2 regions of the Pseudoalteromonas sp. S2893 genome follow, and region 1 is predicted to be linked to the other one. Evidence: predicted binding sites of a transcription regulator. Region 1 holds the regulator's gene; the other holds the start of a gene.
The links. Region 1 encodes LexA, which represses DNA repair genes until DNA is damaged. Its sites were predicted from a motif close to TACTGTATNNNNATACAGTA; they were not measured.
Positions count from the first base shown of each region.

Region 2: a site for LexA is predicted at 2,760-2,779, ahead of CWC04_RS04370 (LexA family protein). Genes of this name have one in related genera too.

Region 1 covers NZ_PNCY01000013.1:28,578-33,011, forward strand. The annotation lists gene CWC04_RS07850 (hypothetical protein) at 1-602, opposite strand, end outside; gene CWC04_RS07855 (DUF7218 family protein) at 746-997, opposite strand; gene CWC04_RS07860 (hypothetical protein) at 1,231-1,611, shown strand; gene CWC04_RS07865 (PaaI family thioesterase) at 1,622-2,062, opposite strand; gene lexA (transcriptional repressor LexA) at 2,240-2,857, shown strand; gene coxB (cytochrome c oxidase subunit II) at 3,330-4,434, shown strand, end outside.
Region 2 covers NZ_PNCY01000008.1:164,429-168,862, forward strand. The annotation lists gene CWC04_RS04350 (DUF305 domain-containing protein) at 1-10, shown strand, start outside; gene CWC04_RS04355 (MauE/DoxX family redox-associated membrane protein) at 44-775, shown strand; gene CWC04_RS04360 (endonuclease) at 1,181-1,915, opposite strand; gene CWC04_RS04365 (hypothetical protein) at 2,052-2,561, opposite strand; gene CWC04_RS04370 (LexA family protein) at 2,792-3,208, shown strand; gene CWC04_RS04375 (Y-family DNA polymerase) at 3,193-4,434, shown strand, end outside.

The DNA.
Region 1 (4,434 bases):
TTGTTAAAATCTTCTCGCTCGTCGTAATCCATTATGTGTAGCATCCAAAAAAAGTCGAATATGCGCCATAGTGTGCTGCGAACTATGATAACTTTGCCGTTAATTGCGTTTAAATACAGCGTAGTATTAAAGGTGTCGTTAAATTGTACTTGCCACACATTTTTTTTGTATCCCACCTCTCGAGTGCCTTGTTTTAAAAGTGTAGTGCTAATTGGCTTAGCGTCGATGAGTAAATGCGCTTGTGCATTAGCGGTAATTTGTATTTTAGTCGGTGGCTGAAAAGGGCGCCCCGTTAAACCATTAAAGCTTTGCTGCTCGTCAGTATTAATAACAGTAATAAGCGGGGTCGTTAAAAAGTGCTCAAACACTATTTGCGTGGGGTTAGGTACTTGGGCAGTAATATTATCGAGTGATGTGGGGTAGTCTGCTTGAGTAAATGGGTTTGTAAGTGTGCGCTTAGCAAGGTGCTTACCGTGTACGTATTCAAGTGGTATCGCGCTCATTACTAAGCCGCCTAAAAGCCAAGCTAAAATTTGTAAGGCAAGTAAATAGCCTAGCCACTTATGTAGTTTTCGAGCGCGCTTAAATAGTTGTTTTCTCATTTTGTGCTTCTTATTATTTTTAGCGTTAGTGTATTACAGCAGCCCATGCTTTTACTGCGGCATTTTGTCGCAGTTATTCATAAGCTTACTCTAACTTTATAAAAATAATAAAAAGGAGCGATAAAAAATCAGTGAGGCTGTGTTTAATGCTCACGTAAGGCATTTATTAGCCCTTGTTTGCTCATTTTAGAGCGGCCACTAATGCCGAGCTCTTTAGCTTTATTGTACAGCTGCTTTTTAGTGCGCTGCTCATACTTTGAGGCTTTGCCGCCTTTGACAGCAGTTTTATGAGTATTGCTATTAGCAATGCGCGCGGCTTTTTTTTTGCTCATGCCTTCATCTCGAAGCGCATCGTACTGATCGTCATTTTTAATTTGCGGGCCATGATCTACCATAATTGTCCTCCTGAAGCGTTTAATTACACAGTGTGTGTGTATAACTTTCATACATAAACGGTAAAATTAAGCGTAATTAGCCTAACCCGTTTTATAAGGCAAATTAGGTGCCAATGGCGTTTAAACAGGTATTTTCTATGAATAAAGCCATGTTTAGCGCTTAGTTGATTTGGTATAAAAGTAAAACTGCGTTAAAGTTTGCGATGAAACTATAAGAGGGTAAAAAGCAGACAATGTCGGAAATTCAATTTTTAAATGTAGATCTAGAGCTTGAGTCTAAACAAGATATTAGCGCCCTGGTGGCAGACTTAAAGAAAAACGCGATGGTTTTGCATTATGACAAAGACGAATATCGTCAATTGGCGCGTATTGAAGCCTCAGGTGATATAACCACGCCAGACAAAGCAATCAACCACTTATGTGAATTAATAGAGTCGTGTTCACGTAATGCGCTTAAGCAGTGGCTAAGCTGTTCGCGCAGAACGTTTGATATAGGCTTTGAGTCGGGCACGTCACCTAAGTGTTTTAACCAAGCTCTACATGCAGATACACTACTACGTATATCTGCCATTGGCGCTGGTATGGAAATAACGATTTACCCTATCGAAAAGTAGCCATAGTTAATTATTTGCGCTCGACAACCGCTGCGGTCATTTTTGATACGCAGCAAAGCTCGCCGCGGCTATTGGTTATTTTTATTTCCCATACAGAACTGCGCTTACCAATATGAAATGCACGAGTAACGGCGGTTAAAGTGCCATTTCGAGAGGCCTTTAAGTGGCTGGCGCTAATTTCCTGTCCAACACAATAAAATTTTGTAAAGTCCACTACAAAGTTAGCGGCGTAGCTTGCTACGGTTTCGGCAAGTACCACATTTGCGCCACCATGTACCATACCAATAGGATTATGATGCTCAGGAATTGCGGGCATGGTAGCCACTAGGTAATCATCTCCTATTTCGGTTATTTCTATGCCCATGGTTTTCATTAGCGTGCCTTGGCCGTTTATTCCCTCATCTAACTGTTTGCAAAGCTCTAATGTAATGGGTTGATGCCAAATACTCATAATTACTCCTTTATATTGAAAGCAAATTTATAGCATTTTAAATACTGAACGTCTGTAATTACCTAAAATTTATCCAGGTGCGGTGTATTTAGCTATTTTAAAGCACAATTTAAATTTGCGATTTTTATTTAACTGTATATACTCACAGTTAAATGTACTGTATGGAAAACCAGTTGTATGCGACCATTAACTAAACGCCAAGCTCAAATACTCGAACTAATAAAAGTTTTTATTAAAGACACTGGTATGCCTCCTACACGTGCCGAAATTGCGCAAACACTCGGTTTTAAAAGTGCCAATGCCGCAGAAGAGCACTTAAAAGCGCTTGCCAAAAAAGGTGTTATTAAAATGAAACCAGGCGCAAGCCGTGGTATTCAATTGGTTGAAGAAGAGGAGCCTGAGCAACTGGGTCTGCCATTAATAGGTAGAGTTGCAGCGGGTTCGCCTATTTTGGCGCAAGAGCATGTTGAGAGTCACTGTAAAATAGACCCACTTATGTTTAAACCAGCCGCCGACTTTTTACTGCGTGTTAACGGTATGAGTATGAAAGATATAGGTATTATGGATGGCGACTTACTTGCCGTACACCGTACTCAAACTGCAGAAAACGGCCAAGTTGTGGTTGCACGAGTAGATGAAGACGTAACCGTAAAACGCCTAGAAAAAGCAGGCCGAAAAGTATTATTACACGCCGAAAACGAAGAGTTTACGCCAATTGAAGTAGACCTTGAAAACGAATCTTTTAATATTGAAGGGTTAGCCGTTGGCGTAATAAGAAATGCCGATTGGATGTAATTTTTAACTATTTTTAAGTAATATCTATAAATGCGCACTTTTTAGTGCGCATTTTTGTTTTAAAAACAAACCTTCCACCATCTCAAAGCGCCCTAAAATTATTTAGGCTGTAAACTTTTTTTCACTCATACTTTTATCTTCCTAAGCGTGTTACATCCCTTAATTTTGCTCGTATCTTGGCTGTTAAATAACAATTTAATACGCCGTCATTTAGTCAATTTTAAAATATCACTTGATTGTTTTTTATACTAAAACTTGCTTGTTGTACGTTTTTTAGCTAATCATTAATGTGCTGGACTAACAATAACTCACAGCTTTTTAGTTATGAGAACACACAATATACACAAACCTTTTGTTGTCCTAGCGATACCAATCAAAAATAAGATTGGTTAAAAAATAAAAATAACGAATTGGCGTTTAAGCCGTATGCCTCTTCGCTTTGCATTCGCAATAGCATCAAAGGAGCCGTCACATGGGTAAACTGACCTCTACCTTGTGGCTTGTGTTGATTATGTTCCCGCAGCAAGTGCTGGCTAATAGCCAATACAATATGCGCAAGGGCGTAACCGATATAAGTAATAATGTATATCAGCTACACATGACCATATTTTTAATATGTTGTGTGATTGGGGTGATAGTGTTCGCAATAATGTTTTGGGCACTGATTCATCACCGTAAATCTAAAGGGGCAGTTCCTGCCCAATTTCATGAAAGTACCAAAGTAGAAATTCTTTGGACTGCCATTCCGTTTGTTATTTTAATTGCCATGGCAATCCCTGCCACTAAAACCCTCATTGCGATGGAAGATGCCAGTAAGGCTGACTTAACCATTAAAATTACAGGGTCACAGTGGAAGTGGCATTATGAATATATGGGCGAAGACGTAGAGTTTTACTCTATTTTATCTACCCCTCAAGACGAAATAGCCAACCTTGCTAATAAAAACCCTAATTATTTACTTGAGGTTGATAAACCTTTAGTACTGCCAATTAATCGAAAGGTGCGTTTTTTAATGACCTCTGATGATGTTATCCACTCTTGGTGGGTACCCGATTTTGCCGTTAAAAAAGATGCCAATCCGGGGTTTATCAACGAAACGTGGACCAACATTAACGAAGAAGGTATTTACCGAGGACAGTGTGCAGAGCTGTGCGGTAAAGATCATGGTTTTATGCCCGTGGTGGTTGAAGCTAAATCGCAAGAGGACTTTAACGCATGGCTTGCAGATGCTAAGCAAGCTAAGCAAAAAGCCGCACTTGCTGATGCAGCATTGCTTGATAAAACAATTCCTAAAGAAGAGCTAATGACACTAGGTGAGCAAGTGTATATGGCAAGTTGCGCTGCGTGTCATCAACCTACAGGTATGGGGCTACCGGGCGTATTTCCTGCGTTAAAAGGCAGCCCCATTGTTTTGGGTGATATAAAAGATCACATTGATGTAGTGATTCATGGCCGCCCAGGAACTGCAATGCAGGCATTTGCAAAGCAGCTCTCAATTAAACAACTTGCAGCGGTAATTACCTATAAACGTAATGCGTGGGGTAATGAAACGGGTGATGTCATCCAACCTAGTGAAA
Region 2 (4,434 bases), on a different contig from region 1:
TGCTAAGTAAAATTTTATACCAATACATAAAAGGGAGCTAAACATGAGTAAATCAGCCCAACTTTTTAGAATGGCCACAGATGAGCATATTTGCCCGTTTGGTTTAAAATCAAAAGACCTACTAGAGCGAGAGGGATATACAGTTGATGATCAGCTATTAACTTCTCGAGAGCAAACAGATGAATTTAAAAAACAACACAGTGTAGAAACTACACCTCAAACATTTATTGATAATAAACGTATAGGTGGCTATGACGACTTACGCGATTACTTTGATAAGCCAAAAGCTGGGCAAGAAGGTACAACTTACACGCCCGTGATTGCGATTTTTTCGGTTAGTTTTTTGCTTAGTGTGGCATTTAGTTTTGCAGCGAATAATAGCTTATTATCAATGCAAACCGCTGAACTATTTGTAGCCCTAACAATGGCAGTGTTAGCAATACAAAAGCTTCAAGACTTATTTAGCTTTACTAATTCATTTATAACCTATGACTTAGTCGCTATGAAAGTAGTCAGGTACGCCTATGTTTACCCATTTTTAGAAGCATTTGTTGGCATTGGAATGATAGCCGGATTACCAGCCTATATTATTGCCCCTATTTCATTGTTCATAGGTGGGGTTGGTGCTGTTTCAGTGATAAAAGCAGTCTATATAGATAAACGAGAGTTAAAATGTGCGTGTGTAGGCGGTGACAGTAACGTACCACTAGGGTTTATCTCCCTAACAGAAAACCTGTTTATGATCGCTGCCGGTATTTGGATGTTTATTAAGTAAACAACAGCTTTAATTTAAAAACATAATGGTGTACTAGCTCAGACTTGATCTGACAGTTACCCGTTTTTCAATCGGTGACTTGTAGTGGTCAACTAATTTTGGCCACAGTTTTAGAATCTAGGTATCTAACTCGTTTTTGTCCAAAAACGAGTTTACCCGACCCTCCGCTTTTCGCTCAAATAAGACCCCGAAAAATGGCTCATATAGCTATCTAGGCCAACGCTTTCAAAAACAGAAGTATATTTCCGATAACTACCTTTGAAGCCCTTGAAACGGAAGTTTGCTTCCGAAATATAGCAATATTGGCTTAAAAACCGGAAGTTTACTTCCGTTTTGTATTTTAAGTTTATAAGCCGGTATCTAATGAAAGCTCCGAAGCCCAGTCCACACTACAGAACAACATAGTTAGAGACCTATACTTTCACAGCGACTTTTTACTACATCATTTTGATTCTTTTGTAGCTTTGAAATCTTCTCAGCTCTAGTGCACTCCCAAGCATCAACAGGATACATTTTATCCCAGGCATTCATTAGCTGGCGTTGCGCTTTACTCATGTTGTATCGTTTATAGGTGTTTTCCATATACAAATAAGTACGTGCAATTTGCCCTCTAGCTATTTCAGGTGGCTCAGCTTTTCTCTCGTCAATTTTCATTGCACAAAGTCCAAAGTCGCTTTGAGCTGCTGGAAGCATAGTAAAGTTATAATTGCTTCTGAGAGCATTCACAGCGCCAATGGCCGGATAAAGGTTAAACATATCAGCTTGCATAAAACGATATTCTGTATTTACTTTTTCCGCACATCGTCGACCTTTAAATGATTTACCCTTACTATTTACACACTGCTTATGCCCATCTCGCCATTCGCTAAAAGTACGACCAAAGTTTTCTGCTGGAACAACGTGCTCCCATTCAATTTTTTTAGCTCGTTTGACGTACTTTGTTGTAGAAAAACCCATAGGTGCGGTTACTTTTTTACTAGCATCAAATGTCGCACCACAATAAAGGGTAATGCGGTGATTGTTATAAACCTGCTTTTCTAGAAGTCGTTTAGCTTTGCTGAAAGAGTCGATTTCTTGATTTGCTGAAGAGGCAGTAGAGAAAATAAGTATTGATAACAGTGTAATTGTGGATGCTTTCATTATGATTCTTGGTGCCTATTTCGGTTTAAATATTTCACATATAATAAATGAGTTAATAAACTAGTTCTCATTTGTGGTGACTGATAACTTTAATTGTAGAGCTCAGATATTATGCTTTTAAAATTCAATAGGAAAGCTACTTACCAGTCCATGTATTATCATTTTGGTACTGCCCAGAGCAAGCACTGTTATATGCAAATTGGCCCGTAGACTTATCTCGACAGCGCCAAACTAAGTTGTAGTTGCCATCATAAAACTGGTCCCACGCATAACCAGAAGAATAGTTATTTGACCCGCCAGCTTCTGCGGCAGCAACAGCTAAAACGACGACACCTACCGCAACAACTGCTGCAACAACGCCTTGAGCGATTTCTTTTCTGTCTTGCGCGGCGAAAATCTCACATTTGTATTCGGTGAGTGCTCTATATTTAACTTCTTTGTTGAGCGCGTAAATATAGTTCGCTTCATCAGTATCCTCAGCGATATAACCTTTAGTGAGGATATCTTTATCATTAAGGTAGTTTCGACACACTTGAGCATCTGTTAATTCAGAGTCACCGGAAATGATGGCGTGTCTAGAGGCTGAACAGCCAGTAATAAAGCTCAGTATCAGAAAAGATACAATCGTGTTTTTAACTAAAGTCATTAGTAAATTATTCCATAATTAAAATAAGCTTTGAGTAGGCTCATAATTCCTTCGCTAAATTTTAACAAACGGAAGCAAGTTTTACTAATTGTTATTAAAAGGGTTTTTAATATTAAAGCATGTAATCTGCTTACATCAGCTCTGATAAAGCTATCACCCTCACAAAAAGAATCTTGGCTTAATTACAACCTTAAATTATACTGTATATATAAACAGTATTTGAGGTGTGTATGTTCGTTATTCCAATTTATATTGAGGCAGGGATTTCGGGGTTTGAATCTCCAGCAGCAGAATACACAGAGCTAGGCATTTCTATCGATGAGCTAATTATCAAGCATCCTAACGCCACATTCATAGGGCTGGCCTCAGGTCAATCGATGCAAGATGTCGGGATATTCGATGGAGACTTGCTCGTTGTTGATAGAGCTGAAGATGTAAGTTCAGGCGATGTAGTTGTTGCGAGTTATAACGGGTCGTTTGTTTGTAAAATAATAGATAAAACAAACCGCTTGCTAATCTCAGCATCCAAAAGCTACAAATCTGTTTATGTTTCACCTGAAGATGACTTCAAACTCGAGGGTGTAGTCACAACCAGTATCCGCTTACACAAAAACAAAATAGAGCTCAGTCGATGTTTGCCCTCGTAGATGCTGTCGCTTTTTACGCGAGTGCGGAGAAGGTATTTGACCCTTCGATTCGCTCAAAACCGGTTGTAGTACTTACAAATAACGATGGATGTATTTGCGCCATATGTCCTATTGCAAGAAAGCTTAACATTCCTAAATTCCAGCCTTACTTCAAGATTAAAAACTATTTAGAACAGCACCATGTCGTGGTTCGCTCTTCTAATTATGAACTTTATGCTGATTTAAGTGAAAGAATGATGACAGTTATAAACAGATTTTGTGATGACCATTATGTTTATAGTATTGATGAATCGTTTTTACGTTTTACTGGTTTTTCTAAAATCATCAATGACTGGGCTGACTATGGACATATAATACGCCGATCTGTGTGGCGAGAAACAGGTTTGCCTGTTGGAGCGGGCTTTGGCACAACACCTACCCTAGCAAAAGCGGCCAACCATGCAGCAAAAAAACTATCTGGGTACAACGGTGTGGCCGTTATTAACGATGAAAAATCTCGTAAAGAAATACTCATGCGCATGGATGTTACCGATGTCTGGGGTATCGGCTCTCGTTTAGGGAAAAAGCTTAAGTTAATGCAGATTAATACTGCCTGGGACTTGGCTTGCCAAAACCCTAAAGCAATGAGGCGTATGTTCAGTGTTGTCGTAGAGAGAACGGTCAGCGAATTAAATGGTATTGCCTGTTTAAGTTGGGATGAAGTAAAACAAGATAAAAAAGAAATATACTCGACCAGAAGTTTTGGAGAAAGAGTCACTGATTTAACAACGTTAAAATCAGCCTTAGTAACACATGCCGCCATTGTTGGGCGAAAACTCAGAAGACAAAAGTCATTAACTAAGCGTATAGTTATTTTTGCGGCCAATTCGCCACATGAAGATGAGCATTATAAAAAATCACTTCTATATGAGTTTCCCATACCGACATCAGACACCAGCGTTATAGCGAAGGCTGTTTCCGCGGTCATTGATGAAATTTATAAACCGAATACGCGCTTTTATCGCTGCGGTATAGGGGCGATAGAATTAGAAAGTGAATCATTTCAACAAGCCGATATGTTCTCTGTGAGTGAGGATAAACCTAAAATGATGGAGTGCTTAGATACTATAAATAAACGTTATGGTGTAGGAACTTTATCAATAGGCAGTGAAAAGCTAACACAGACTTGGAATATGAAGCGGGCTTTCTTATCCCCACATTATACGACCCGTTGGACAGATATCCCT